One region of the Rhodococcus sp. NPDC058532 genome, then DNA from elsewhere that is predicted to be linked to it. Evidence: riboswitches for the same ligand, from Rfam matches in the RefSeq annotation. Region 1 holds a riboswitch; each other region holds the start of a gene.
What was found. Region 1 has a riboswitch for cobalamin ahead of ACFWQG_RS03620 (ABC transporter substrate-binding protein). Riboswitches for the same ligand answer to the same signal wherever they lie in the genome.

Region 1 (7,040 bases):
GACTTCCTGTGGGGTGTGGCCGCGGCGGCCTACCAGATCGAGGGGGCGGTCGACGCCGACGGCCGCGGCCGGTCCATCTGGGACGAGTTCTGCGACCGACCGGACACCGTGGTCGGCGGGGAGACCGCTGCGGTCGCGATCGACCACTACCACCGGTACCGCGAGGACGTCGCCCTGATGCGTGACCTCGGGGTCGGGGCGTACCGGTTGTCGGTGTCGTGGCCGCGCGTCCAGCCCACCGGCCGCGGTCCCGTCAACGCGGCGGGCCTGGACTTCTACGACCGGGTCATCGACGAGCTCTGCGCGGCGGGCATCGCGCCAGCGGTGACGCTGTTCCACTGGGATCTCCCGCAGGCATTGCAGGACACCGGCGGATGGCTCGACCGCGACACCCCTGCCCGGCTGGCCGAGTACGCGGACATCGTCGGCCGCAGGCTCGGTGACCGGGTGCGAATGTGGATGCCGCTCAACGAACCCGTGGTGCACACCCTCTACGGTCACGCGCTCGGCGTGCATGCGCCCGGCCTGCAACTCGGGTTCGGTGCGCTCCAGGCCGCACACCACCAGCTGCTCGGCCACGGCCTTGCGGTGCAGGCGCTGCGCGCCGCGGGCTGCACCAACATCGGCATCGCCTCCAACCACGCCCCCGTGCACGCCGCGAGCGACGACCCGGCCGACGTCGAGGCAGCCGACATCTACGACCACATCGTCAACTGGACGTTCGCCGACCCCGTCCTGCGCGGTGCCTACCCGGCGCCGGAACTCGCCGCCATCCTCCAGGGGCCGATCGGCGATGACCTGAAAACCATTGCGCAGCCGCTGGACTGGTTCGGCATCAACTACTACGAGCCGACGGTGATCGGTGCCCCGATCAGCGGCGAGGGCAGCAGCGGGGTGCTCGAGGTCGACCTGCCGCCCGGCATGCCGTTCCGCCCCGTCGCGATCGAGGGCTATCCGCGGACCGACTTCGGCTGGCCGATCGTGCCCGACGGGCTGCGGGAGATCGTGCAGACCTTCGGCGACCGCTACGGCGACGCGCTGCCCCCGATCTACATCACCGAGTCCGGCGCCTCCTTCCACGACGCCGACCCGGACGGGGAGGGCCGCGTCCGTGACACCCGACGGATCGACTACCACCGCGACCACCTGCACGCCCTGCGCGCGGCGCTCGACGCGGGCGTCGACGTCCGCGGCTACTTCGTGTGGTCGATCCTGGACAACTTCGAGTGGGCCGCCGGATACCGCGAGCGGTTCGGCCTGGTCCACGTCGACTACAACACCCTCACCCGCACACCCAAGGACTCCTACCATTGGTACCGGAACCTGATCCGCGCCAACCGCCCGGCGGGCGTCACGCCATGACCCAGTAGCCCGGTGTCAGGCCGTGACGGTGCGGTCCCGCGTCAGGCCGTGACGGTGCAGTCCCGCGTCAGGCCGTGACGGTGTCCAGGTCCTGCCGCCAGTCGTACACGACCACGGTGCGCAGCACGATGTCCTGAATCGACCGGCGCCGCGGGTCGACGACCACCCAGACCAGCCCGATCGGGAAGAAGACGCACGCCAGCGCCCGCAGCAGTGCGGTCGCCCAACGGACCCGCCGGTGCCAGCGCGTGGTGACCCGCAGCCCCATCGCTAGCGACCCGACGGTGCGCCCGGTCGTCGCCCAGCACCCGGTCAGGTACACCACCGACGTGCCGAGCCATGCCGTCACCGACATCAGCAGTTCGGGTGCGGGAAAGCTGAACGCCTGCGGCGAGAGGAGCAGTCGGACGAAGACCAGCGCGAGGTAGCCGAGGCCGAGCAGCGTCAGCACGACACCGAGGTCGACCGCCGCGGCGAGGCCCCGGGTGACGATCCCGGCCGGTCGGCGTTCCGGAACGGCGGGCGTCACCGGCCGGCCCCCTCGCCGGTCCTCGGGTACCCGTGATCGTGCCGGTCGCGGCCGAACAGGCGGCCGACGAAACCGGCGACCGCGTCGTCGGCCTGCATGCCCTGGCTGCGGACCCCGCGCACCGCCTCCTCGGACAGCGACCCGGTCGAGTCGCGGATGATCTGCGGCAGGTCGACGCCGTCGATGATGCGGTTCGCGAGCCCGATCAGGTCGAGGCGGGCGATGATCGCATCGATGTCGATGCGGGCGGCGACGGCGTCCACATCGATGCCCGCCGCGAGCACGTCGAGATCGAGGGTGGCGGCAATCGCGTCGAGATCGATCCGGCGCACCTGGCGTTCGAGGTCCACCGTGTCGACGATCGCGTCGAGGTCGATCCGGCGCACGATGGCAGCCACGTCCACCCGCGCGGCGATCCGGTCGACGTCGATGCCCGCGGCGATCAGGTCGAGGTCGACGTGCTCACGCACGATCCGGGTCAGGTCGACCTCGAGCAACGCGGCGGCCACCACCTCGCGGACGGCGCCGCGCAGCACCGATCGGCCCAGCTCCGTTGCGGCACCGAGTGCCGCGGCGCCGCGCTCGGCCGCCGTCGACGCCAGCGCGTCGAGGGACCGGCCAACGCCGGGGACGACGCGGGCCGCGCCGAGGACGCCGCGCGTGGACCACCGCAGCAGGTCGACCGCGCCCGCGGCGGCACCGACCGCCATCAGCATCGGGTCGGTCCGGCGCGGGGACCCGGCAGGCGGAACTCCCGGCGGCGGCGCATCGGCGGCGATGACCATGGCGGCGTCCTCTCGATGCGGCGATTGTCTGCACCAGTACATACCCGATCGGGCGGCAGGTCCGCAGATCGGCGCACCGGGACGCCGAGCAGGACCGACGACACCACGAAGGGCCCCCGGCATGCCGGGGGCCCTTCGTGTCGAACTATGGTGCGCGATACTGGGATTGAACCAGTGACCTCTTCCGTGTCAGGGAAGCGCTCTCCCGCTGAGCTAATCGCGCGGGTTTCACCTTCGTGCGAGGTGGAGACGGGAATCGAACCCGTGTGCACGGCTTTGCAGGCCGTTGCCTCACCACTCGGCCACTCCACCGCGGGGGTTGATCACCCTCTCGAGCGGATGACGGGATTCGAACCCGCGACCCTCACCTTGGCAAGGTGATGCGCTACCAGCTGCGCTACATCCGCATTGCAATCTCGGGGGCGTTGCTTCCTCCGGGCTGCGAGAAGGAACAGTAGCCCATGGAGCGCGCAGACCACAATTCGGCTGGTCAGGATGTATTTCCGGGGATTCTGTCGGCGCGCGTGCCTGGCCGCGAGGCGGGCAGAGCGCCGCTCGCGCCGGAACGGGGGAATGAAAAAAGGACCCCGGAAATCCGGGGTCCTTTCGTCGAACTATGGTGCGCGATACTGGGATTGAACCAGTGACCTCTTCCGTGTCAGGGAAGCGCTCTCCCGCTGAGCTAATCGCGCGCGTCTATCGGTCGTGCATGAGAGGTGGAGACGGGAATCGAACCCGTGTGCACGGCTTTGCAGGCCGTTGCCTCACCACTCGGCCACTCCACCGCAAGGTTGAGTCCAACCTCTCGAGCGGATGACGGGATTCGAACCCGCGACCCTCACCTTGGCAAGGTGATGCGCTACCAGCTGCGCTACATCCGCATTGCAATCCCGGGGGCGTTGCTGCCTCCGTGCTGCGAGATGAAACATTAGCCCACGGGGTCGGGGCCGACAAATCGCCTGGTCAACTCCGGTGAATGCAAACAACAGCGGTGCAATTCACCTGCCAGTGGGCGAGGGGCCGGGCCCTTCCGTCCCGGATCGAGGTGGCGGGCGGGCGGATGCGGAACCCGCGGGCGAGGTGTCCCCGGCCGGGAGGGGGTCGGGAACGTCCTCGTGCGGGCGTGCAGCCGTGTGACCTGCCGGTTTTCCAACCATCACTGGACCGTGCTAGTTTTCTCCTCGTTCGGCCGCCGGAGTTGATCTCCGCGGCACGGTCCCGTGGCTCAGTGGGAGAGCGTCCGCTTCACACGCGGAAGGTCGCTGGTTCGATCCCAGCCGGGACCACAGCAGAAAAGGCGGTTGCGAGGGTTCTCGCGGCCGCCTTTTTGCTGTCTAATGGTTCGCCATGACGTTGGTTCACGGGTTCCCCGCCGTTGTCGACGACAGTTCCCACACCCTAATTCTCGGGTCCATGCCCGGCGCGCCGTCCCTCGTTGCAGGCAGGTACTACGCCAATCCCCGCAACAGCTTCTGGCCGATCATGGGCGAACTGTTCGGCGCGGGACCCGACCAGCCCTACCCGCACCGGCTGCGGACCCTGCAGGACAACGGCGTCGCGTTGTGGGACGTGCTGAAGGCGTGCCGCAGGACGGGCAGCGCGGACGCCGACATCGAGGTCCGCTCCGAGGTTCCGAACGACTTCGCCGCCCTCTATTCGCGGCACACCGCGATCGAGCGGGTGTTCTTCAACGGCGCCCGGGCGGAGATGGCCTACCGCCGGTCGGTGGTTGCGGCGGGTGCGCACCCCGCCGGCGTGACCCTCGCCCGGTTGCCGTCCACCAGCCCCGCGAACGCCGCGACGCCGGCCCTGGCGAAGGTCGACGCGTGGCGGGCCCTGCTGGAGCGGTGACGACCCGCGGCCGTGCTGCGGGTCGCTCGGTACCGTTGACCGGGTGACGGCACAGGCGCGCAGCGAGAACCGGTGGATGCGGGCACGACGGCGGATCGCCGCGAACCCGGTCCTGAACCTGAGCTACCGGATCGCGGTCGGTGTCGTCGGGACGCTCGTTCTCGCGGTCGGCATCATCGCGATCCCGTATCCGGGGCCGGGCTGGCTGATCGTGTTCGCGGGGCTGGGGATTCTCGGCTCGGAGTTCACCTGGGCGTACCGCCTGCTCCGGTTCGCGAAGGGCAAGTACGACGAGTTCATGGAGTGGTTCGGCAGGCAGTCCCCGGTGGTGAAGATCCTGGCGGGGCTCGGGACCGCGCTGGTCGTGGTCGCGACGCTGTGGGTGCTCGGCGCGATCGACATGGCGGGCGGGTGGATCGGGATCGAGCACCCCTTGCTCGAGTCCCCGCTCTGACAGTGCATACTGCCCGCAGCACTACAGGCGTTCGCGCAGGGGAAGTCCGGTCGAAGTCCGGCGCTGGCCCGCAACGGTAGGCCGCTCTCGCAGCGGTGAGCCCGATTACCTGCCGATCGTCGTGCGACTCCCCATCGTCGTGGTCCACGAGCGGAAGTCCGGTCAGTGCGCCGGCGGATCGGCCGGTGCCGTGTCGGATGCTGCGCTGGTGGACCCCCGAACCCCGAGGTCCCCGTGAACATTCACCACAAGCGACGCGGCATCGCTTCTCTCGCACTCGTCGCCACCCTCGCGCTGACCGGCTGCTCCCGGGACGCAGGCGCCGCCGAACACGCGGCGGCGCAGCCGTTCCCCACGCCCGTCACCGTCACCAACTGCGAGCGCACCACCACCTTCGACGCGCCACCGCAGCGGATCATCCCGATGAACGCCCACGTCACCGAGGTGCTGATCCTGATGGGCGTCGCCGACCGGATCGTCGGCATGGGCTACGGGGAAACCCCGAACCCGATGCCGGAGGTCGCCGACCGGTTCCGCGCCATCCCGAGCCTGGCCCGGCAGTACCCGACCGCCGAGCAGATCCGTGACCTCGAACCGGATCTGGTCGTCGGCGGGATGCGCAGCGCCTTCGACGCGAAGGAGGGCCGGGACCGCGACCTGCTCGAGGCGGCGGGCATCGACACCTTCCTGTTTTCCGAGTACTGCGGGCAGGGTTTCCCGTCGATCGGGCTGCTGGAGAAGGACTTCGCCGATCTCGGTGCCCTGCTCGGTGTCCCGGAGGCGGCCGCGACGCTGACCGCCGAGATCACCCAGCCGCTCGCCGAGATGCGCGAGCGGCTCACCGCGGCTGGCGCGGCGCCGGTGCCGACCTTCTTCTACGACGGCGGCGAGAACGAGCCGCTGACCATCGGCGGGGTCGGGATCGGCAATCTGATCGCCGAGTACGCGGGCGCACGCAACATCACTGCCGACGGTGTGAAGCCATACACCACGACCACCTGGGAGACGGTCGGCGAACGCGCGCCGGAGGCGATCGTCGTCCTCGACTACGGCAATGCGCCGGTCGAGCAGAAGCTGGCCTACCTGCGCGGGCACCCGATCATGTCGGCGACCCCCGCGGTCCGCGAGGACCGGATCGTCGTGCTGCCGTTGGGCAACTTCTTCGAGGGCCCGCGGATGGTCGACGCGGTGCGCGAGCTCGCCGGGCGGCTGCATCCGACCGTGCCGGGGGTGACCGGATGACGGTCGTCGCGGCGCCCGCCGCGTCGACCCCTGCCGCGGACGCCCCGGAAGCGGCCCGTCGGATCGCAACGCCCGCACTGATTCTCGGCCTCCTCGTCGCGTTACCGGTGGCGATCGCGCTCGCGGTGTCGTTCGGTTCGGTGCGGATCCCGGTCGGCGACGTGTGGGCGATCGTCGGCCACCGGATCAGCGGGGGAGCCTTCGACCCGTGGTGGTCGCAGGCCAGGGAACGGATCGTCCTCGACTCCCGCCTGCCCCGCGCCCTGACCGCGGCCGCGGTCGGTGCCGCGCTCGCGCTCGGCGGCGCGCTCGCGCAGGCCGTCACCCGCAACCCCCTCGCCGACCCGTACCTGCTCGGGGTGTCCTCCGGCGCGGGTTTCGGGGTCGTGCTGGTCACCGTGCTCGGCGTGGGCACCGGCCTGCTCGGGGTGTTCACGGTGCCCGCGGCCGCGTTCCTCGGCGCGCTGGTGCCGCTGGTCGCGGCCCTCGCGATCGGCGGCAGGCACCACAACGTGACCGGCGTGGTGCTGGTCGGCGTCGCGATGGCCCAGGTGTTCACCGCGCTGACGATGTTCGTGCTGCTGGTGATCGCGGACGAGCACCAGCTGTCGACGGTGCTGCGCTGGCTTGCTGGCGGATTCGGTGATGCCCGCTGGTCCACCGCGGTGTGGCCCGCGGTCGCGCTCGCCGTCATCGGCGCCGCCGCGCTGGCGTCGGCGCGCTGGCTCGACCTGCTGCACGCCGGCGACGACGGGGCAGCCGCGCTCGGCATGAACGTGCGCCGCTTCCGGGTGCTCGTCCTGCTGGGTGTCTCGGT
Region 2 (7,040 bases), on a different contig from region 1:
GAAGTACTGCACCATGTCATTGCGTTCCGGCTCGCCGTGCACCAGCACGTCGATGCCCAGTTTCTCCTGCAGCGCAACAACATCCGCGATCTCGGTACGCATACGCGAGACGTACTCGTCGGAGTCGATCTCGCCGGACCGCAGGGCGGCGCGGGCGACGCGGATGCTCGACGTCTGCGGGTAGGAACCGATCGTGGTGGTCGGCAGCAGCGGCAGTCCGAGCTTCTCGGCCTGCACGACGCGACGCTGGTCGGCGGGCGAACGACCGGCCGCGGTCAGCGCCTGCGCGACGCGGGCACGGATCTCGTCGTTACGCAGCCGCGGATCGCCCTGCCGCGACGCGACGGCCGCCGCGGAGGCGGCGAACGCGTCGGCGGCGGCGCGCGTGCCCTGGGCCAGCTCCGTCGCCAGCGCGACGACCTCGATGACCTTCTCGTCCGCGAACGCCAGCCAGGAGCGCAGCGCGTCGTCGAGGCCGGTCTCCGCCGCGAGGCTGTACGGGACGTGCAGCAGCGAGCACGACGTGGAGACGGCGAGCGCACCGGCGGACCCGAGCAGGGCGTCGAGCGAGGCCACCGCCTTCTCGAGGTCGGTCCGCCAGACGTTGCGGCCGTCGACGACGCCCGCCACCACCAGCTTGTCGGCCAATGCGGGCACCGCCGCGAGCGCGTCGGCATCGCCGTGCACGAGGTCCACCGCGATCGCCTCGACGGCGGTGCTCGCCAGTGCGGGCAGGGCGGGGCCGAGGTTGCCGAAGTAGGACGCGACGAGGATCGCGGGACGCTCCGTCAGGCCCGACAGTCGTTCGTAGACCCGGCGCGCGGTCTCGATCTCGGCGTCGGTGCGGTCCTGGACCAGCGACGGCTCGTCGAGCTGCACCCACCCGGCCCCGGCGGCGGCGAGGCGTCCGAGCAGGTCCTCGTACAGCGGAAGCAGGTCGTCGATGCGGCCGAGCAGGCCGTCGGCACCGTCGACGCCCTTCGACAGCAGCAGGAAGGTGACCGGTCCGATGACGACCGGACGGGCGGGTACGCCCTCGGCGATCGCCTCGTCCAGCTCGCCGAGCACCTTGGAGGCGTCGAGCTCGAACGTGGTGCCGGGCCCGATCTCGGGCACGAGGTAGTGGTAGTTCGTGTCGAACCACTTCGTCATCTCGAGTGGCGCGACGTCCGCGGTGCCGCGGGCGGCGGCAAAGTACCGGTCGAGCGGATCGGCGATGCCGCGGACGCGCTCCGGCAGTGCACCGAGCATCGCGGCGGTGTCGAGGACCTGGTCGTAGTAGGAGAACGTGTTGACGGGCACCGAGTCGATGCCGGCCGCGAGGAGGCCGGTCCAGGTCTGCGCGCGGAGGGTGCGTGCGACCTCGTCGAGTCCGGCACGGTCGAGGCGACCGGCCCAGTAGGACTCGATGGCGCGTTTGAGTTCGCGGCGGGGCCCGATCCGCGGCGAGCCCAGCACGGTCGCGGTGAAGCGTGGCTGATCAGAAGGTGTAGCGGTCACGAAACTGCTCCATGGCGTACGTAGGTGTGGCCGTCACCGGCAGACGGGTACACCTGACGAAGCCCTGCCACGGAACGTGGCTGTGCCGCCCATCCTGGGCGGAGCAGTGCCGCATACAGGTCCACCCGCCCTGTCCACGAGGCGACGAACCGCCGGGCACGGCGTGCCCGGCGCAGAGGGCAGGTCTTCGGACTCGCGGGCACCGGGCCGTGTCCGACCCGACCTACTGGCCGTCGCTTCCCGGGCTCTCACCCAGTGCGTGTGACGGCGGTCGTTCCTGCATACCGCTGCGGGACAGTCCCGGATTCTCACCGGGTTCCCTCTCACCCCGGGCCGGAGCATGCCCGACCGGGATTCGACGCCGCGCCGAAGTACTTCGGGGCTCCTCATGACCGGGACGCGGCAAACCGACTGCACCGACCACGATAGCCGCCCGCGGACCCGCATCGGACCCTGGTCGGTCCGGCGCACACCAGCGTTCCCCGACCGCGGCCGATAGGGTCGAAATCATGAGCCTCGACATCACCACCACCCCCGCCTGGCAGACGCTGCGCACGCACCACGAGTCGGTTGCCGACCGACAGCTGCGTGAGCTGTTCGCCGAGGATCCGGGCCGGGGCACCGAGCTCACCGTCACCGCCGGTGACCTGTACATCGACTACAGCAAGCATCGGGTGGAGCGGGAGACACTGCGCCTGCTGGTCGAGGTGGCGCGCGCGGCAGGCGTCGAGGAGCGGCGCGACGCGATGCTGCGCGGCGAGCATGTCAACACCTCCGAGGACCGCGCGGTCCTGCATACCGCGTTGCGACTGCCGCGGGACGCGCGGCTGATCGTGGACGGCCAGGACGTGGTGGCGGACGTGCACGAGGTCCTCGACCGGATGGGCGGGTTCACCGACCGGCTCCGGTCGGGCGAGTGGCGCGGCGCCACCGGCGAGCGGATCACCACGGTCGTCAACCTCGGCATCGGCGGCTCCGACCTGGGTCCGGTGATGGCGTTCCGGGCGCTGCGCCACTACGTCGACTCCGGCGTCACCGCACGGTTCGTCTCCAACATCGACCCCGCCGACCTGGTCGGCAAGCTGGCAGGCCTGGACCCGGCGACGACGCTGTTCATCGTGGCCTCGAAGACGTTCTCCACGCTGGAGACACTCACCAACGCGACGGCCGCCCGCCGCTGGCTGGTGGCGGCGCTCGGCGAGGAGGCGGTGCCGAAGCATTTCGTCGCGGTCTCGACGAACGCCGATCGGGTCGCCGAGTTCGGCATCGACCCGGCCAACATGTTCGGGTTCTGGGACTGGGTGGGGGGCCGCTACTCGGTGGACTCGGCGGTCGGGTTGTCGCTGATGTGCGTGATCGGCCGGGACGCCTTCGGCGAGTTCCTGTCCGGATTCCACCTGATCGACCGGCACTTTGCCGAGCAGCCACTCGAGTCGAACGCCCCGGTCCTGCTCGGCATGATCGGCCTCTGGTACTCGAGCTTCTTCGGCGCGGATTCGCGTGCGGTGCTGCCGTATTCGAACGACCTCGGCCGCTTCGCCGCCTACCTCCAGCAGCTGACGATGGAGTCGAACGGCAAGTCGGTGCGGGCCGACGGGTCCCCGGTGTCGACGCCGACCGGGGAGATCTTCTGGGGTGAACCGGGCACCAACGGCCAGCACGCCTTCTACCAACTGCTGCACCAGGGCACCCGGCTGGCGCCCGCCGACTTCATCGGATTCGCCGAACCCACCGACGATCTCGCCACCATCGACGGCGTCGGGTCGATGCACGACGTGCTGATGAGCAACCTGTTCGCCCAGACGAAGGTCCTCGCGTTCGGCCGGACCGCCGAGGAGATCGCTGCGGAAGGAACCGACCCGGAACTGGTGCCGCACAAGGTGATGCCGGGCAACCGACCGTCGACGACAATCCTCGCGCCGAGGATCACGCCGTCCGTGCTCGGCCAGCTGATCGCGCTGTACGAGCATCAGGTGTTCGTGGAGGGTGTGGTGTTCGGGATCGACTCGTTCGACCAGTGGGGCGTCGAACTCGGCAAGGTGCAGGCACTCGAACTCGAGCCGGTCCTCACCGCAGCGGACGCCCCGCAGCCGCAGTCCGACTCGTCGACCGACACCCTGGTGCGCTGGTACCGCGGTAGGCGCGGGCGCGCGGTCTGAGCGCCGTCGGGTCGCCCGTCACGCGGCGTGCCCGTGCGGCGGCAGGTGCAGCCAGGCGTCGGTGGTCCGCACGCTGCCGTGCCGGTAGGCGACCCGCGCGGCCAGATCGTTCTCGGTGAGCCAGCGCAGCGCCGCGACGCCCCGCCCGACCGCAGCCATCGCCGCCGCGTAGGCCCACAGTCCGTCGTCCGCGATCACGGTGACGCAGTCGACTCCCGGGTCCGGCCCGTCGGACGAGACGGCGGGCGCCCTGGCCGACGCCATCGCGGAGCCCGCCCGCACCTCGACACGGTCCGCGCCCCCGGCCCGCCGAGCGACGCCCGTCTCGACCTGCCACCCGCCGATCGGGCAGTGCCCCCAGGTCGCGACGACGTCGTCGACCCGCACCAGCACCCCGCACTCGAGGTCGTCGGCGGCGCGGCGGGCCACCCGATGCGCGGTCCCGGCCTTCGCGGTCGCGGTGAGGTCGAGGAACGTGCCGAACGGTGCGAAGACGGTGTCGCCATCGACCCGCACGTCGTGGAAGCACGGGGCGATCGGGACCGCGCCGATCGGATCTCGGGTCTCGATCGACACCGGTGTCACCGCACCGCCCGTCATCCGGGCCGCCCACAGGGCAGCACGAATCAGACCGCCGAGTTCGGTGCTGACCCGGACGGGGGTGCCCTGCGCCTGGTTGAGGCGGTGGATCTCCGCATCCCCGCTCCCGAGGTCGCAGACGGCCTTCACCTGCGTCATCGCGGCCTCCGTCAGCGCAGCCGCATCGGCGAGGGCCGCCCACTCGGTGACCCGCACCTCGACTTCGCTCCCCCACATCTTCCACACCGAACTCGGGGCCATCACACTGCACTCCACGACGATTCGACAATGCCACCCGCGGCCGGACGGGTGTTGAACCTCCAGTATGCGCCCCGTTCCTGTGGATGAACTGAAGGAATTCCGTGGGCACTCTACGGTGGTCCCATGCCGCAAGCAGCAGCGAACGAGTACGACGTCGTCGTCATCGGCGGCGGCCCGGCCGGCGAGATCGCCGCACAGTATGCCGTCGCGGGTTCCGACCGGACCGCCGTGATCGTCGAGCACGAACTGCTCGGCGGCGAGTGCTCGTACTGGGCTTGCATGCCCAGCAAGGCGTTGCTCCGTCCCGGGTCCGTCCGCGGTTCCGCGCGAGCGATGCCCGGGGTGCGGGAACCGCTGGGAGACAGCGCGCTCGACGTCCCGGCGGTGCTCGCGCGGCGGGACACCTTCACCTCCCATCATGACGACGCCGGGCAGGTCCGCTGGGCGGCCGGGGTCGGCGTCGACGTGATCCGCGGGGCGGGCCGGGTGACCGGCGAACGCACCGTCGAGGTCACCGGGGCGGACGGGGCCCGGACCGTGCTGGCCCGCTGCGCCGTCGTCCTCGCCACCGGATCGACCGCGACCGTCCCCGCCACCCCGGGACTGCGGGAGGCGCTGCCGTGGACGTCCCGCGACGCAACCAACCTGGTCGACGTTCCGGAGCGGATCGCGATCGTCGGCGGCGGCGTCGTCGCCTGCGAGGCCGCGACCTGGCTGCTCGACCTCGGGGCCAGCGAGGTGACGCTCCTGGTCCGCGGGCCCGGCCTGCTGACGACGGCGGAACCGTTCGCCGGGGACGCCGTTGCTGCCGCACTCCGGTCCCGCGGGGTGGCGGTCCGGACGGGCACCGAGGTGGCATCGGTGCACCGGGACGCACCACGCGACACCGGCATCGGCCGGATCCACGGCGGACCGGTGACCCTCACCCTCCGCGACGGCACCGACCTGCCGGTGGACGAGGTGCTCGTCGCGGCAGGACGCAGGCCTGCCACCGGTGACCTCGGCCTGTCCACACTCGGGATCGACACCCTCCGCACCGACGATCACCTCACCGTCGTCGGGGCACCCGGCGAGTGGCTGTACGCGGTCGGCGACGCCGCCGGGCGCACGCCCCTGACCCACATGGGCAAGTACCACGGCCGGGTCTGCGGCGACGTGATTGCCGCCCGCGCCGAGTCCCGGCCGATCGACGGGTCCCGGCACGCGGCGACCTCCGACCGGGCCGCCGTCCCGCAGGTGGTGTTCACCACCCCGGAGGTCGCCTCGGTCGGCCGGACCGAGCAGGACGCCCGCACAGCGGGTTTCGATGTGGAGACAGTCGAGCTGGACATCGCCGTCGCCGGATCCTCCCTGGCCCGAGACGACTTCGCCGGGCACGCGAAGCTCGTCATCGACCGCGCATCCGACACCCTGCTCGGGGCGACGTTCGTGGGCACCGAGGTCGCCGAACTGCTACACGCCGCCACCGTCGCGGTCGTCGGATCGGTGCCCCTGGACACCCTGTGGCACGCGGTTCCCGCCTACCCGACGGTCGCCGAGGTGTGGCTGCGCCTGCTGGAGGCACGCCGTGGCTGATCCCCTGGTCGTCACCACCGCCGACGGGCCGGTGCAGGGCCGTGAACAGCACGGGTTGCGGTCGTGGCGCGGGATCCCCTACGCGACCCCACCGGTCGGCGACCTGCGCCTGCGGTCTCCCCAGCCGCTCACCCCATGGACGGCGGTACGCGACGCCACCGAATTCGGTTGTGCGCCCCCGCAGTCGGGGCGGATGGCCGGGCCGGGTCGGTCCGGTGAGGACTGTCTGACCCTGAACGTTCTCACCCCAGCGACCCCGAGCATCGAACCCCGGCCCGTGCTGGTGTTCATCCACGGCGGCGCATACAGCGGCGGAGCGGCGTCCACCCCGCTGTACCGCGGTGACGCGCTCGTCCGCCGCGGCGACATCGTGTACGTCTCGATCGGCTACCGCCTCGGCGCACTCGGCTATCTCGACTTCACCGCCCTCTCCTCACCCCGGCGGCGATTCGACTCCAATCTCGGCCTGCGTGATCAGATCGCGGCGCTGCAGTGGGTGCAGCGCAACATCGCCGCGTTCGGTGGCGACCCCGAGAACGTCACGGTGTTGGGGGAGTCATCCGGAGCCAACGCCGTCACCACCCTGATGTGCACGCCGGCCGCGGCCGGACTGTTCCGGCAGGCGATCGCCGAAAGCCCGCCCGCCGCATCCGCGTACGGCCGCGACCGCGCCAAGGCGTGGTCGGCGGAGTTCCTCGAGCTGCTCGGTGCGGACGGCGACCCCGTCCGGGCCCTCACCGAGGCCACTCCCGAGGCGATGGTCCGTGCAGGCGACGCCCTCGTCGCGCGCGGCGCCGACGAGGCGCCGGGGACCCGCGCGTTCGCACCGGTCGTGGACGGGGACCTGCTGCCCCGGCATCCGCTCGACGCGTTCGCCGCCGGTCATGCGCATCCGGTGCCGCTGATCGTCGGCACCAACGCCAACGAGGGCACGATGTTCCCGCGCTTCCTCGACATCATCCCCAC
Region 3 (7,040 bases), on a different contig from region 1:
CCTTCTGCATGGTGGCGTCCTTCGGGGTCGAGGCCAAGTGCCGACCGATCGTCGAGCTGGACCGAGGCGGCGAACCAACTGCACCGACGACTCTAGCGGCCGCTGGCAACCGAACCGAGACCCAGGACCGGCGCCGCCCCGCGAATTTGCACCATTCGCAGAATGCGCCGACACGCACCACCGAATTTCGCACGTTCAGTCCCTTCCGGTGGTACCGGTTCCTCCCTAGGTTGTGGATATCGCCCTCGATCGGCCTTCTACCGGTTGAGAACTCAGTGTCAGACGTCGCCACCATCGGAGGACATCATCGTGAAGACGCATCCCGTTCGCACCCATCGCTCCGCCGAGGACTTCCCGAAGCACGAGCATCTCGCGTGGAAGATCGCCGAGGTTGCGACCGATCCCGTCGCGGTACCCGCGGACACCGCAGACATGGTGGTCAATCGGATCATCGACAACGCCTCGGTCGCCGCGGCCTCGCTGACGCGCCGCCCGGTCGCCAACGCGCGGGCCCAGGCACTGACGCACCCGTACCGTCCCGGCGCGGCGGTGTTCGGCGTGCCCGGCACCTTCTCCCCGGAGTGGGCCGCCTGGGCCAATGGGGTCGCTGTTCGCGAACTCGACTTTCACGACACCTTCCTTGCCGCCGAGTACTCGCACCCCGGCGACAACATCCCGCCGATCCTCGCGGTCGCTCAGCATGCTGGCCGCAGCGGCAACGACCTGATCCGCGGCCTCGCCACCGGCTACGAGATCCAGGTCGACCTGGTTCGTGCGATCTGCCTGCATGAGCACAAGATCGACCACGTTGCGCACCTCGGACCCGCCGCGGCCGCCGGGATCGGCACCCTCCTCGGACTCGACACCGAGACCATTTACCAGGCCGTCGGGCAGGCGCTGCACACCACCACCGCGACCCGGCAGTCCCGCAAGGGGGAGATCTCCAGCTGGAAGGCGTACGCACCGGCCTTTGCCGGCAAGATGGCCGTCGAGGCCGTGGACCGGGCGATGCGTGGCGAGGGTGCGCCATCCCCGATCTGGGAGGGCGAGGACGGCGTCATCGCCTGGCTGCTCGGTGGCCCGAATGCGGAGTACAACGTGCCGTTGCCCGGACCGGGCGAGGCCAAGCGCGGCATCCTCGACACCTACACCAAGGAGCATTCGGCCGAGTACCAGAGCCAGGCCCCGATCGACCTGGCGTTCCGCTTGCGCGAGCGGATCGGCGACCTGAGCCAGATCACGTCGATCGTGCTGCACACCAGCCACCACACCCACTACGTGATCGGCACCGGATCGAACGATCCGCAGAAGTTCGACCCAGCGGCGTCTCGCGAGACCCTCGACCACTCGATCATGTACATCTTCGCGGTGGCGCTGCAGGACGGGACCTGGCACCACGAGCGGTCCTACGCTCCTGACCGGGCGCAGCGCCCCGACACGATTGAGTTGTGGACGAAGATCTCCACCGCCGAGGACCCGGAGTGGACGCGCCGATACCACTCCGCCGACCCGAATGAGAAGGCGTTCGGTGCGCGCGCCGAGGTCACCCTGAAAAGCGGTGAGGTGATAGTCGACGAACTCGCGATCGCGGACGCGCATCCGCTGGGTGCGCGTCCCTTCGCGCGCGAGCAGTACATCGCGAAGTTCCGGACCCTCGCCGACGGCGTCATCGCCCGCGCCGAGCAGGACCGCTTCCTCGACGCCGCGCAGCGCACACCGGAGTTGAAGGCGGGCGAGCTGAACCGGCTTAGCGTCACCGTCTCCGACGACGTGCTCGCCCGTGCGCCGAAGTCGCCGAAGGGTGTGTTCTGAGATGGCTAGCCTCATTGCCGCGGCCGCGTCGGCCGCGGACAAGCGGATCGCCCTTCGCGCCGGGCTGACCGGCGGGACCATCCAGCGCCTGCCCGGTGCGATCAACCCGTTGACGGCCAAGCTGATCCAGCAGATCGGGTTTGACGGCGTCTACGTCTCAGGCGGTGCCTTCTCCGCCGCGCTCGGGCTGCCCGACATCGGCCTGACCACGCTCACCGAGGTCGTGGCGCACAGTCAGCAGATCGCCGGTGTCACCGACCTGCCGGTGCTCATCGACGCCGACACCGGCTTCGGCGAGCCGATGTCCGCCGCGCGCACGGTCCTGGCCGCCGAGGACGCGGGCATCGCTGGCCTGCACCTCGAGGACCAGGTCAACCCGAAACGGTGCGGTCACCTCGACGGCAAGGCGATCGTGTCGACCGACGAGATGGTGCGGCGCCTGCGGGCCGCCGTCACCGCCCGGCGCGATCCGAACTTCGTCGTCTGCGCCCGCACCGACGCTGCGGGCATCGAGGGTCTGGATGCCGCCATCGAGCGTGCGAAGGCATACGCCGATGCCGGTGCCGACCTGATCTTCACCGAGGCCCTGCGCACCGAGGCCGACTTCGAGGCGTTCCGCGGTGCAGTGGACGTTCCGCTACTGGCCAATATGACCGAGTTCGGAAAGTCGAAACTTGTTCCGGCGCAGATATTGCAGGACATCGGCTACAACGCCGTGATCTACCCGGTCACCACTCTGCGTCTCGCGATGGGAGCGATCGAGGCCGGGCTGCGCGAGATCCATGCGAGCGGTACGCAGGAGGGTCTCGTCGATCAGATGCAGACCCGCTCCCGACTGTATGAGCTGCTCGAGTACGAGCGCTACAACGAATTCGATTCCGGAGTCTTCAACTTCACGCTCGGAGGGAACCAATGACGAAGGCAGTCCCGACGATCCACAAGGGGCTCGCCGGTGTCGTGGTCGACACCACCGCGATCTCGAAGGTCGTTCCCGAGACCAATTCGCTGACCTACCGGGGATATGCGGTGCAGGACCTGGCCGTGAATTGCACCTTCGAGCAGGTTGCCTACCTCCTGTGGAACGGCGAACTGCCCACCGACGCCCAACTGGGGCTGTTCTGTCAGCGTGAGCGGGCCAGTCGGCGCGCCGATCGTTCCCTACTCTCGCTCGTGGCGAGAATGCCGGATAACTGTCATCCGATGGACGTGGTCCGCACCGCGATCAGCTGGCTCGGCGCCGAGGACCCGGAGGAGGCGGACAACTCTCCGAAGGCCAATCGGGAGAAGGCGCTTCGCATGATGGCTGTGCTGCCCACGATCGTGGCGGCCGATCACCGTCGTCGCCACGGCCTGGACCCGATCGCCCCGCACAGTCATCTCGGGTTCGCCGAGAACTTCCTGAACATGTGTTTCGGTGAGATTCCGGACCGGGAGATCGTGCACGCCTTCGAGGTGTCGCTGATTCTGTACGCGGAGCACAGTTTCAATGCCTCGACGTTCGCGGCGCGCGTCGTCACCTCCACACTGTCGGACATCTACAGTGCCGTGACCGCCGCGATCGGCACCCTCAAGGGTCCGTTGCACGGCGGCGCGAACGAGGCGGTCATGCACGCCATGCTTGAGATCGGTGAGCCGGAACATGCCGAGGCCTGGATGCGCGGCAAGTTGTCCCGCAAGGAAAAGGTGATGGGCTTCGGCCACCGGGTCTACAAGAACGGCGACTCGCGCGTACCTGCGATGCGTACGGCGTTCCTCGACGTCGCCGCGAAAACGGATGGCGGCGCCTGGGTTCGCATGTACGACATCCTCGAGCGCACCATGAGTGATGCCACCGGGATTAAACCGAATCTCGACTTCCCCGCAGGTCCGACCTACTACCTGATGGGCTTCGACATCGAGGTCTTCACCCCGATCTTCGTGATGAGCCGGATCACCGGGTGGACCGCGCACATCATCGAGCAAAGCGAGTCCAACGCGCTAATCCGACCGCTCAGCGAGTACACCGGCGTGGCACAGCGTGCGGTGGGAGCCTGAGCACCGGTTCGGTGGCGCGGGTCCCTGCCCTCGCGGCGGACTACGTCGATGCACACCTGTGGACGCGATCGGCGTTGACCCTGCGGGACCGCAGGCGGCTGATGTCCTTCGCGGTGTCGCGGTCGGCGCCGAGTCCCGCGGTCGCACATCTGGTCCTGCATGTCTTCCGGTGCACTGACGTGTGCCGCCCGTGGCACGAGTTCGTCGGACTCACCACCGACGAACTCGCCGCCATCCTCCGGGACACGGTGATCGCCCGCGACCACCTCGTCCGGGTCTCCGCACGGCACGAGTGTCTCGGCTGAACCTGCCCGAACGGCAGCGCAGGTCGGCGACACCGCCGCCCGAGTTGTCGGCTTTCGTCTTGTACTGTTCGACCCGACGCAGGGAACACCGGTGCGAATCCGGGGCTGTCCCGCAACTGTCACCGAGGAGCGAACCCCCACGCTCGGCCACGACCGCATGGTTGGAAGGCCGGGGGCGAGTGCTGATCCGGGAGCCAGGACACCTGAGTCGGGGGCCGGACACACGAAGGCCAGAACACCACGAGGATGGACATGAACAACTCGATATTCACCACCCGCCCGGGGTGGCGGGCCGCGCTGCGTGCGGGAGCACTCGCCGTCACCGTGGTCGCCGTCGCCGCGGGCTGCTCGTCCGGATCGGGCGCGTCCGACGGCGTCGCGGACGACCACCTGACGATCTACAACTCCTACAAGATCGCGGGACTCGATCCCGCAGCCACCGGGACGAACTGGCTCTTCGACTGGGGCGTCGCCGAGAACCTGCTCCAGGTCGACGAGGACGGCGCGATCTCGCCGTGGCTCGCGGAGAGCGTCGAACGCCGCGACGACCTGACCTGGGTGATCGAGCTCCGTGAGGGCCAGACCTTCCAGAACGGCAAGCCCGTCACCCCCGATGCGGTTGCCGCGGCCCTGACCCGGCAGATCGAGAAGTCCACGGCCGCGCAGGTCTACCTCGCGCCCGGCACCCGGGCCGTCGTCGAGGGCGGTGCCGTCGTCCTGCGCACCCCGAGCCCGAACGCGATGGTGCCCGCCGGTCTCGCCGCCCGCGACAACTCGCTGCAGATCTACGACGTCGAGGCCGTCGAAGCCGCGGCCGGGGACTCTGCGAAGATCGTCGGCAGTGGCGCCTACACCGGCCCGTACGCCATCACCGAATGGACCCCCACGGATCTCGAACTTGCCCGCTACGACGGGTACTGGCAGGGGATGCCCGCACTCACCGGGATCAGCGTGGACGTCGTCCCGGACGAGCAGGCCCGCATCGCTGGCGTCGAGAGCGGCGAGGCGGACATGGCGTTCTACCCGTCGACCGGCGCCCGACTCGCGCTCGACGGTCGCACCGACGTGGCGGTCAAGAACTCCCCGATGGCGTTGCAGTCCCTCCTCGTCGAGATGAACCTCAAGGAGGGCATCTTCACCGACACCGACGTCCGGAAGGCCTTCACCCTCGCCATCGACTACCAGGGCATCGCCGACAACATCGGCAACGGCTCCTTCGCCGCCGCAGGGGGGCTGTACCCCGACGTGATGCCGTACGCGGTGGACAACCAGAAGCTCGACCTGGACGAGGCGAACTCCCTCCTCGACGCTGCAGGCTGGGTGTCGGGCGCCGACGGTGTCCGTACCAGAGACGGGCAGCGTCTCACCGTTCGGTTCGTCACGCAGGCGCAGGGACCCGAGACCACCGACGTGGCGATCGGCATCCAGGAGCAGGTTGCTAAGGCCGGCTTCGACCTGCAGATCGACGTCGCCGAAGACTCCGCTGCGGTCAAGGAGAACCCGGCAGGTTGGGAATCGTCGGCTGCGCTGAGCGGATCGTTGTCCGGGACGGCCGATCCCGTGCAGCCGTACCTGGTGCGGTGGACCACCGGCGGATCGTCGAATGCGCAGGGCATTTCCAACCCGGAGCTCGACGCGATCGGAGACACGCTCCGCCACACCTTCGACGAGGGTGCACGCGACGAGTTGCTCGAACGCGCCCAACAGATCTTGGTCGTCGATCAGGCCTACGTTGTCGCGGGAACCTTCAAGTACTTCACGGTCGTGACCTCGGACGAATGGTCCGACTACGAGGTGTCGAACGTCCGCAGGCACATTCGGTACGACACCGGGGCGTGAGGGCGGCAGTGGGGCCGTCGCTGGGCCGCCTAGTCCAGGCCGTGGTCACCGCCTGGGGAGCGAGCGTCCTGATCTGGGCGCTCCTGCCCCTGGCACCCGGCGACCCGGCTCGATTGACGCTGGGCGCCCAGGGCATCCCCGAGCCGACCGATGTTCAGATGGCGGAGGTGCGTGCGCAACTGGGGCTGGGCCTTCCTCTGCCGCAGCAGTATCTGCGCTGGCTCGGGGGAGTGCTGCGCTTCGACCTCGGATCGTCGTACGTGACCGGTCGGCCCGTGACGACGGAGTTCGCCGAACGGCTTGGGCCGACCCTTCGGCTCGCGCTCACTGCCGTCCTTCTCGCGGTCGTACTGTCCTTGGTGCTCGGGTTGGTCGCCGCCCGCTATCGCGACCGGTGGCCGGACGCGGGCGCGCGCGCAATCGCGCTCGTGTCCGCGTCGGTGCCGGGATTCGTCGTCGGGCTCGTGCTGATCCAGGTCGTCGTGATCGAACTGGGAATCGGCAGGGTGGTGCTCGACGGGTCATGGTCGGCGGTTGCGTTGCCCGCGATCTGCCTGGCGTTCGGCCTCTTCGATGTGTGGTCGCGGCTCCTGCGAGCGAATCTCGTCGACGCCATGCGTGGTTCCGTCGTCGAGGTGGCCCGCAGTCGGGGTGCAACACCTCGCCGGGCCCTGCTGCGTCATGCTTTGCCGCACAGCCTTCCGCCGTACCTGCACGCCGTCGCGGTCGGGGTGGGAGCCGTCCTCGGCGGTGCTGCGATCATCGAAACGGTGTTCACCTGGCCAGGAATCGGGGCGTACGTCGTGTCGTCGGTCGCCACCCGGGACATGCCGGTCATCCAGGCGTTCGCCCTGCTGGCGACGTTGACATATGTTGCCGTCAACCTGGCCGCGGACAGCCTCGCGGCAGCACTCGATCCGCGGCTTCGTCGACGGTCGCGAGGTGTGCCGTGTTGATACGGAGCAGGTCCGTTCGACCCGCAGGCCGGGATTGGTCGTTCCGGGCAGGGGTCGGCCTCGCGGTCGTGGTGGTGTTGGCGGCGCTCCTTGG
Region 4 (7,040 bases), on a different contig from region 1:
AGCATCGACGGCGTCGACCTGCGCGACATCACCCTTGCCGAGCTGTCCGACCTGGTCGGTGTCGTCTCCCAGGAGACCTACCTGCTGCACGCCAGCATCCGCGACAACCTGCGGCACGCCAGCCCCGCCGCCACCGACGCGCAGATCGAGGACGCCGCCCGCGCCGCCCAGGTGCACGAGCTGATCGTCTCGTTGCCCGACGGCTACGACACCCTGGTCGGGGCCCGCGGCCACCGGTTCTCCGGCGGCGAGCAGCAGCGCCTCGCGATCGCCCGCACGCTGCTGCGGGACCCGCGGATCCTCGTCCTCGACGAGGCGACCAGCGCCCTCGACAACGAGACCGAGGCCGCCGTGCAGCGCGCCATCGACGCCGTCAGCCGGGGGCGCACCACGATCACCATCGCGCACCGGCTGTCCACGATCGAGGGCGCCGACCAGATCGTGGTCCTCGACCACGGCCGTGTCGCCGAACGCGGCGACCACGACGAGCTGGTCGCCCGCGGCGGCCGGTATGCGGCGCTGCTCGAGCGCGGCGGCAGGCCGGCGGCCGAGCTCGTCCCCGCCGGGTAGCGGACGCCGGGACCCGCACGCCACGCCCGGGCGCGGCGTGCCTACGGTGGCGGGCATGCCCTGCGTCTTCTGCGCCATCGTCGCCCGCACCGCCGAGGCGAGCATCGTCCACGAGGACGAGCACACGCTCGCGTTCATGGACATCCGCCCGTTCACGCCGGGACACCTGCTCGTGGTCCCGAGGGTGCACGCGTCGGGGCTGGCCGAGCTCGACCCGGAGGACGGGCGGCGGGTGTTCGCGGTCGGGCAGCGGATCGCGACGGCGCTGCGGGCGGGCGGTCGCGGGGTCCCCGGCGAACCCGAGGACGGCCCCCGCGCGGACGGGGTCAACCTGTTCCTCGCCGACGGGGTCGCGGCGGGCCAGGAGGTGTTCCACGTCCACCTGCACGTCATCCCGCGGAGCGCCGGCGACGGGTTCGGGCTGCGGGGCAGGCCGACGACCCCGCGCCGCGACGACCTGGATTACCTGGCAGGCACGATCCGGCGACGGCTCGGCACCGGCTGATATGTAGCATGCACATCGCGTGTTTCGTGAAGATCCGGAGTGAGGCGACGTGACCGAGCAGATTCCCGACCAGCAGCTTCTCTACGTCAACGACGGGCTGTCCGACGAGGAGATCCAGCAGCAGGCCGACCGCTATGGTCCGTTGACCGACAGCGTCCGGGCGCTGATCGCAGCCACCCTGCAGACCGAGGTCGACGACCCGGAGATTCGGCGCGCCAGGGAACTCGTCGAGGAGGCCACCGCGCTGCTGCGGGCCAAGGCGATCCCCGGGCCATATGGGGTCCGCTGGGGCGCCTCCGGGCGGAAGCGGGCCTGGGGCAACGCCGCCGACGGGCTGCGCAACGCGGTCGCGCCGCCCCTCGACATCCAGCACGACGCGGACGGGCTCGGCTGGGCCGAATTCCACCTCGGACCGCAGTACGAGGGCCCGGCCGGACTCACCCACGGCGGGGTGTCGGCGCTGATCCTCGACCAGCTCCTCGGGGACACCGCGGTCGCGGCGGGCAGCCCCGGCATGACCGGGACGCTCACCCTGCGCTACCGGCGTCCCACCCCGCTCGGCAGGCTCCGCGCCGAGGCACGGTTCGACCGGATCGAGGGGGTCAAGGCGTTCGTGAAGGGGCACATCGCCGACGCGGACGGGGTGACCGTCGAGGCCGAGGGCATCTTCATCCTGCCGCGCTGGGCGCGGGAGGCCACCGACGCCGCGGCCACCGCCGGTTAGGACAGGCCGGTTGCCGGCCTGCCGCTGCGCGGGTCCACCGGCCGGTCCGCGTGGCCCAGGTCCCGGCCGGGGGCGACGACGTCACGGACCCGCTGCTTGAGCACCTTCGCCTCCGGGAACCCGCCGTCGCGGGACCGATCCCACACGGGGGTGCCGTCGACGTCGACGACGAACACCCCGCCGGTGCCGGGGACGAGGGCGACCTCGCCGAGGTCGGCGCCGAACGTGGTCAGCAGTTCCTGCGCCAGCCACGCCGCCCGCAGCAGCCACTGACACTGCGTGCAGTACGTGATGCGCACCCGCGGGGATCCCATCCGGTCAGCCTGCCAGCTCGGGGTCGGCCGGGTCCCTGCGCGCCCGGCGCTGCCCCGCCCACGCGGTGACCGGTCGGCCCGCGATCAGGTGTTCGTCGACGAACCGGTCGACGCGGTCCGCCGTCAGCTCGGAATACCAGACGTCGTCCGGGTACACCGCCACCACCGGCGCCTGCGAGCACGGAAACATGCAGCCGGTCAACGTGATCAGGACGTCGTCGTCGCCGAGGCCCCGAGCGGTGACGGCGTCGTCGAGGGCCCGTCCGGTCTCGGCGCCGCCGCGCGCCGAACACCGCGGTCCCCGGCACACCAGCACGTGCCTGGTGAAGCCGGGCACCTCGTCCCACGCGGGGGAGGTGAGCGGTGCGGTGGTGGTGCGGGCCGGGGAGGTCGGTCCGGTGATCGCCGCCTCCAGCAGATCCGGGTAGGTGGCGGTGTCGGTGAGCGGTGCCGCGATCCGCACATCCGGGGTGGTGGCGTCCCCGCGCCCGCGCAGCCAGTGCCCGATCACCCGGCGGAACCACGCGTCCATCTTCCGGTCGAGCACGGTCTGCGCGCTCACCACGATCACCTCGGACGCGCCCGCGCCCGCGGCCTCGTCCAGCGCGGCCGTCACGGTCGTCCCGGTGCCGCCGAGGACCGCGGTCCGGTACTCGGTGCCGGGGTGCCTGCCGCGCAGCACGCCGACCGCGCCGAGCACCTGGTCGCGGGGGTCGTCGCCGCGGTCCGTCGGGGCGGTGACAATCACCCAGCGTCGAAAATCGTTCATGGTGTTGCCCTTTCGATGTCCGCGCCGCGCGTGCCGCACAGCACCACCATCGGGCGCCCGGTGCGGGGATGCGGCTGCACGAGCGCGTCGAGGCCGTACACGTCGGCCAGCAGGTCCGCGGTGAGGACGGTTTCGGTGGGCCCCTCGGTGATCACCCGGCCGTCGTGCAGCACCACCAGGTGATCGCAGTACATCGCCGCCAGGTTCAGGTCGTGCATCGCTGCGACCGTCGTCAGCCCCCGCGCCCGGATCAGGTCCAGCAACTCCAGTGACGCGGACACGTCGAGGTGGTTCGTCGGCTCGTCCATCAGCAGCACGCACGGCCGCTGCGCGAACGCCCGCGCCAGCTGCGTCTTCTGCCGCTCGCCGCCGGACAGGTTCCGCCACACCCGGTGTCGCAGGTGGCCGATCCCGGCTGCCGCGAGGCCGTCGGCGACGAGGTCGCCGTTGCCGAGGCCTGCGGGGCGGGCCCAGCCGCCGCGGTGCGGAATGGTGCCGAGCTCGACGATCTGCTCCACCGTCAGGTCCAGGTCGGTCGCCGAATGCTGCTCCACCAGAGCGACGGTGCGCGCGAACTCCCGACGGGCGATCGCGGTTGCGGGGTCGTCGCCGAGCAGCACTCGTCCGCGGTCGGGGCGCACGAGCCGGGCCATCGCCGACAGCAGCGACGTCTTGCCGGAGCCGTTGGGGCCGATCAGCCCGGTCACCCGCCGGGACGGCGCCCGGCAGCTGACCCGGTCGAGGATCGTTGCGCCGTCCACCGACCAGGTGAGGTCCTCGACGCGGACCTCGGGGGAGTGGTGGCTCATCCGCGGGCCCCCCGCCTGCGCAGCAGCAGGACGAACACCGGGACGCCGACCACCGCGGTGACGATGCTGATCGGCAGCTCCCGCCCCGGCAGGATCGTGCGGGCCGCGACATCCGCCCACACCAGCAGCACCGCGCCGACGAGTGCGACGACGGGCAGCAGTCGGGCGTGCAGCGGTCCGGCGAGCATCCGGGCGGCGTGCGGGACGACGAGCCCGACGAAGCCGATCACCCCGGCCTGCGCGACGAGGGCGGCGGTGCACAGCGACGCCACCCCGTACAGCACCCAGCGGGAGCGGTCGACGTCGGTGCCCAGGCTCGCGGCGGCGCGCTCGCCGAATGCGAACGAGTCCAGCACCCGGGCGTGCCCGAGCATCACGACGGCGGTGACCGTCACGACCGCGGCGATCGCCACCAGCCCCGACCACCGCACCCCCGCGACCGACCCGAGCGTCCACTGCAACACCCGATGGGCGGCGTCCCGGTCCCCGAGCAGCACCAGCGCCGACGTCACCGCCGCCGCGAACTGCCCGACCGCGATGCCCGCCAGCACCAGCCGCCCCGGCAGCAGGGCGCCCGACCGGGACGTCGAGATGAGGAACACCAGCAGCAGGCACCCGAGCGACGCGACGAACGCCGCCGCCGCCACCGACCCGACCCCGAGGACGCCGGCCGTCCCGACCCCGGCGGTCAGGGCGAGCACCGCACCGAGCGAGGCGCCGCCGGACATGCCGAGCAGGTAGGGGTCGGCGAGCGGGTTGCCGGTCAGCGACTGCAGCACCGCCCCGCACAGCGCAAGCCCGGCCCCGACCAGCGCCGCAGCGAGCACCCGGGGCAGCCGCAGGTCGACGACGATGTGCGTGGTCAGCAGGTCGGTGCCGGGACCGAGCCCGAGCCGCCCGGCGACGGCCTCGACGACGGTGCCGATCGACAGGTCGGCAGCCCCGATCGTTACCCCCGCCGCGCAGCTCACCGCGAGCAGCGCGGCCAGTGCCAGCGTCCAGCCTGCTGCGGTCGTCGACCGGACCCGGGTGGGCACCCGGGTTGCCGCGCTCATGCCGGGCCGCCGCCCAGTTGCTCGGCGACCAGGGTCGCGCCCTCGATCAGTCGCGGTCCGGGGGTGCTCGCCGAGAACGGGACGACGACGAACGCATCGCCGCGCACCGCGGTCAGGTCCCGCAGCGCCGGATCGGCGCGCAGGTACGCCTTCTTCTCCTCGGCGGTGTCCCACGACGCGTCGGCCAGGACGATGACGTCGGGGTCCGCGGCCAGCACCGTCTCCCAGCTGCCATCGGCCCAGGACCCGTCGACCCCGGCGAAGATGTTGGTGCCGCCGACCGCGTCGATGATCAGCTGCGGGCCGCCCGCATTGCCGCCGACGTACGGGATGTCGGTGTTGCTGTCGTACCAGAAGATGCTCTTGCCCTCCGCCGGTGCGGCTGCCTCGATGCCCGCGACCGTCTCGCGCATCTGCGCGACCACCGCCGCCGCCTCGGACTCGCGGCCGAACAGGGTGCCGTAGTCGCTGATCTCGGTGCCGATGGAATCCCACGCGACCGGCGGGCGCGCCGCGCGGTTCGGGCAGCCGAACGGCGAGACGTAGGTGCCGATGCCGAGGTCGTCGAACGAGTCCTGCGAGCCGACGGCCTTGTCGTCGAACGCGGTCGCATACGACGCCAGCACCAGATCCGGTTTCGTCTCGAGCAGCGCCTCGCGGCTCGGGTAGTCCTGCTCGTTCAGCGGCGGCACCTGCGCGTACGCGGCCTGCCACTGCGGGGCGATGGTGTCGTCGAGGTATGCGGTGCCGACCAGGGCGTCCTGCGCGCCGATCGACAGCGCCGTCTCGGTGGCCCCCTGGTTGAGGGTGACGCCGCGTTCGGCCGGGCCGTCGAGGGTGACGGTGCGTCCGCAGTTCTGCAGGGAGATCGCGGCGGTGTCCGGGGCCGGGTCCGACCCGGCGCACGCGGAGAGAAGGAGCGTGGCCGCTGCGGTGGCAGCGACGGCGGCGAGGGCGCGGGGTGAAACGGGGGTACGCAAGGTGACCCGCCTTCCATGACTCGTGGAAAACGTGCAGGCAGGTGTCGCGGCCGGTCTCCTGGCTCGGCAGGGTGACCGCCGACCACGCCTTCCCGGATGTGCGCATCCAGTGGCTGGGGCGAGCCCCGGGTGGTCGACCAACCTGCCCACAGTGGCGAGTACCGCGCCGGATTCGTACCGGACTTCCCGTTCACCGTGACACCGGGAGGAAGGATAGTCGACGGCCCGCCCGCCGCCCTGCCCCGCTTGTCCGGTTCGCCGCGGCTCCGGCGGCCGACGGACCGAAACCCGATAGGGTTGGTTCGTGCGCCCCTCACTTTCCGACTACGCCCACCTGGCCGGCGGCAAGGTCCGCGACCTCTACACCATCGACGACGAGCACCTGCTGCTCGTCGCGAGCGACCGGATCTCGGCCTACGACCACATCCTCAGCACCCCGATCCCGGACAAGGGGCGGGTGCTGACCGCGATGAGCGTGTTCTTCTTCACCCGGCTGACCGCCCAGAACCACCTGGCGGGCCCGCCGGACGACGAGCGGATCCCCGCCGAGGTGCTCGGCCGGGCCCTGGTGGTGAAGAAGCTGAACATGGTGCCCGTCGAGTGTGTTGCGCGCGGCTACCTCACCGGGTCGGGGCTGGCCGACTATCAGAGCACCGGCGCGGTGTGCGGTGTGCAACTGCCGGAGGGCCTGGTCGAGGCGTCGCAGCTGCCGGAACCGATCTTCACCCCGGCGACCAAGGCCGCGCTCGGCGACCACGACGAGAACGTCGACTTCGCGACCGTCGTCGACCAGCTCGGCCAGAACCTCGCCTTCAAACTGCGCGAGGACACCCTCGACATCTACACGCGCGCCGCGATTTTCGCGTCTGAGCGCGGAATCATCCTCGCGGACACCAAGTTCGAGTTCGGGATCGACGCCGACGGCAACCTGGTGCTCGCCGACGAGGTGCTCACCCCCGACTCGTCGCGGTACTGGCCCGCCGACGGCTACGAGGCGGGCCGGGTGCAGCCCAGCTTCGACAAGCAGTTCGTCCGCAACTGGCTGACCGGTCCCGAGTCCGGCTGGGACCGGGCCTCGGACACCCCGCCGCCGCCGCTGCCGCAGGAGATCGTCGACGCCACCCGCGCCCGCTACATCGAGGCCTACGAGCGGATCTCCGGGCTGTCCTTCGCCGACTGGATCGGGTGACGACATAGGCTGACGGGCATGAGCTCGCCTGATGCCGCACCCCCGGTCGCGAAGAAGGTCCCCCAGCCGCGCACCCATCACGGCGACACGTTCGTCGACGACTACGAGTGGCTGCGGGACAAGAG

Region 2: another riboswitch for cobalamin. It lies ahead of metE (5-methyltetrahydropteroyltriglutamate--homocysteine S-methyltransferase); the one in region 1 lies ahead of ACFWQG_RS03620 (ABC transporter substrate-binding protein).
Region 3: another riboswitch for cobalamin. It lies ahead of ACFWQG_RS00410 (ABC transporter substrate-binding protein); the one in region 1 lies ahead of ACFWQG_RS03620 (ABC transporter substrate-binding protein).
Region 4: another riboswitch for cobalamin. It lies ahead of ACFWQG_RS09210 (ABC transporter substrate-binding protein); the one in region 1 lies ahead of ACFWQG_RS03620 (ABC transporter substrate-binding protein).

What each region holds. Positions count from the first base shown of each region.
Region 1 covers NZ_JBHXNU010000002.1:191,211-198,250, forward strand. Annotated here, with positions in the region: gene ACFWQG_RS03560 (GH1 family beta-glucosidase) at 1-1,362, shown strand, start outside; gene ACFWQG_RS03565 (RDD family protein) at 1,430-1,891, opposite strand; gene ACFWQG_RS03570 (hypothetical protein) at 1,888-2,676, opposite strand; tRNA gene ACFWQG_RS03575 (tRNA-Val) at 2,825-2,899, opposite strand; tRNA gene ACFWQG_RS03580 (tRNA-Cys) at 2,918-2,988, opposite strand; tRNA gene ACFWQG_RS03585 (tRNA-Gly) at 3,011-3,083, opposite strand; tRNA gene ACFWQG_RS03590 (tRNA-Val) at 3,294-3,368, opposite strand; tRNA gene ACFWQG_RS03595 (tRNA-Cys) at 3,391-3,461, opposite strand; tRNA gene ACFWQG_RS03600 (tRNA-Gly) at 3,485-3,557, opposite strand; tRNA gene ACFWQG_RS03605 (tRNA-Val) at 3,891-3,962, shown strand; gene ACFWQG_RS03610 (DNA-deoxyinosine glycosylase) at 4,024-4,527, shown strand; gene ACFWQG_RS03615 (TIGR02611 family protein) at 4,604-4,981, shown strand; cobalamin riboswitch at 4,990-5,113, shown strand; gene ACFWQG_RS03620 (ABC transporter substrate-binding protein) at 5,216-6,223, shown strand; gene ACFWQG_RS03625 (FecCD family ABC transporter permease) at 6,220-7,040, shown strand, end outside.
Region 2 covers NZ_JBHXNU010000001.1:73,727-80,766, reverse strand. Annotated here, with positions in the region: gene metE (5-methyltetrahydropteroyltriglutamate--homocysteine S-methyltransferase) at 1-1,500, opposite strand, end outside; cobalamin riboswitch at 1,682-1,824, opposite strand; gene pgi (glucose-6-phosphate isomerase) at 2,010-3,659, shown strand; gene ACFWQG_RS00370 (FAD:protein FMN transferase) at 3,678-4,499, opposite strand; gene ACFWQG_RS00365 (dihydrolipoyl dehydrogenase family protein) at 4,623-6,074, shown strand; gene ACFWQG_RS00360 (carboxylesterase/lipase family protein) at 6,067-7,040, shown strand, end outside.
Region 3 covers NZ_JBHXNU010000001.1:83,043-90,082, forward strand. Annotated here, with positions in the region: gene ACFWQG_RS00385 (short-chain fatty acyl-CoA regulator family protein) at 1-10, opposite strand, end outside; gene prpD (2-methylcitrate dehydratase PrpD) at 310-1,812, shown strand; gene prpB (methylisocitrate lyase) at 1,814-2,728, shown strand; gene ACFWQG_RS00400 (bifunctional 2-methylcitrate synthase/citrate synthase) at 2,725-3,846, shown strand; gene ACFWQG_RS00405 (hypothetical protein) at 3,858-4,151, shown strand; cobalamin riboswitch at 4,185-4,377, shown strand; gene ACFWQG_RS00410 (ABC transporter substrate-binding protein) at 4,404-5,990, shown strand; gene ACFWQG_RS00415 (ABC transporter permease) at 5,987-6,946, shown strand.
Region 4 covers NZ_JBHXNU010000006.1:18,320-25,359, reverse strand. Annotated here, with positions in the region: gene ACFWQG_RS09245 (ABC transporter ATP-binding protein) at 1-570, shown strand, start outside; gene ACFWQG_RS09240 (HIT family protein) at 626-1,075, shown strand; gene ACFWQG_RS09235 (PaaI family thioesterase) at 1,125-1,799, shown strand; gene ACFWQG_RS09230 (SelT/SelW/SelH family protein) at 1,796-2,113, opposite strand; gene ACFWQG_RS09225 (ferredoxin) at 2,118-2,882, opposite strand; gene ACFWQG_RS09220 (ABC transporter ATP-binding protein) at 2,879-3,691, opposite strand; gene ACFWQG_RS09215 (FecCD family ABC transporter permease) at 3,688-4,746, opposite strand; gene ACFWQG_RS09210 (ABC transporter substrate-binding protein) at 4,743-5,726, opposite strand; cobalamin riboswitch at 5,757-5,947, opposite strand; gene ACFWQG_RS09205 (phosphoribosylaminoimidazolesuccinocarboxamide synthase) at 6,031-6,915, shown strand; gene ACFWQG_RS09200 (S9 family peptidase) at 6,934-7,040, shown strand, end outside.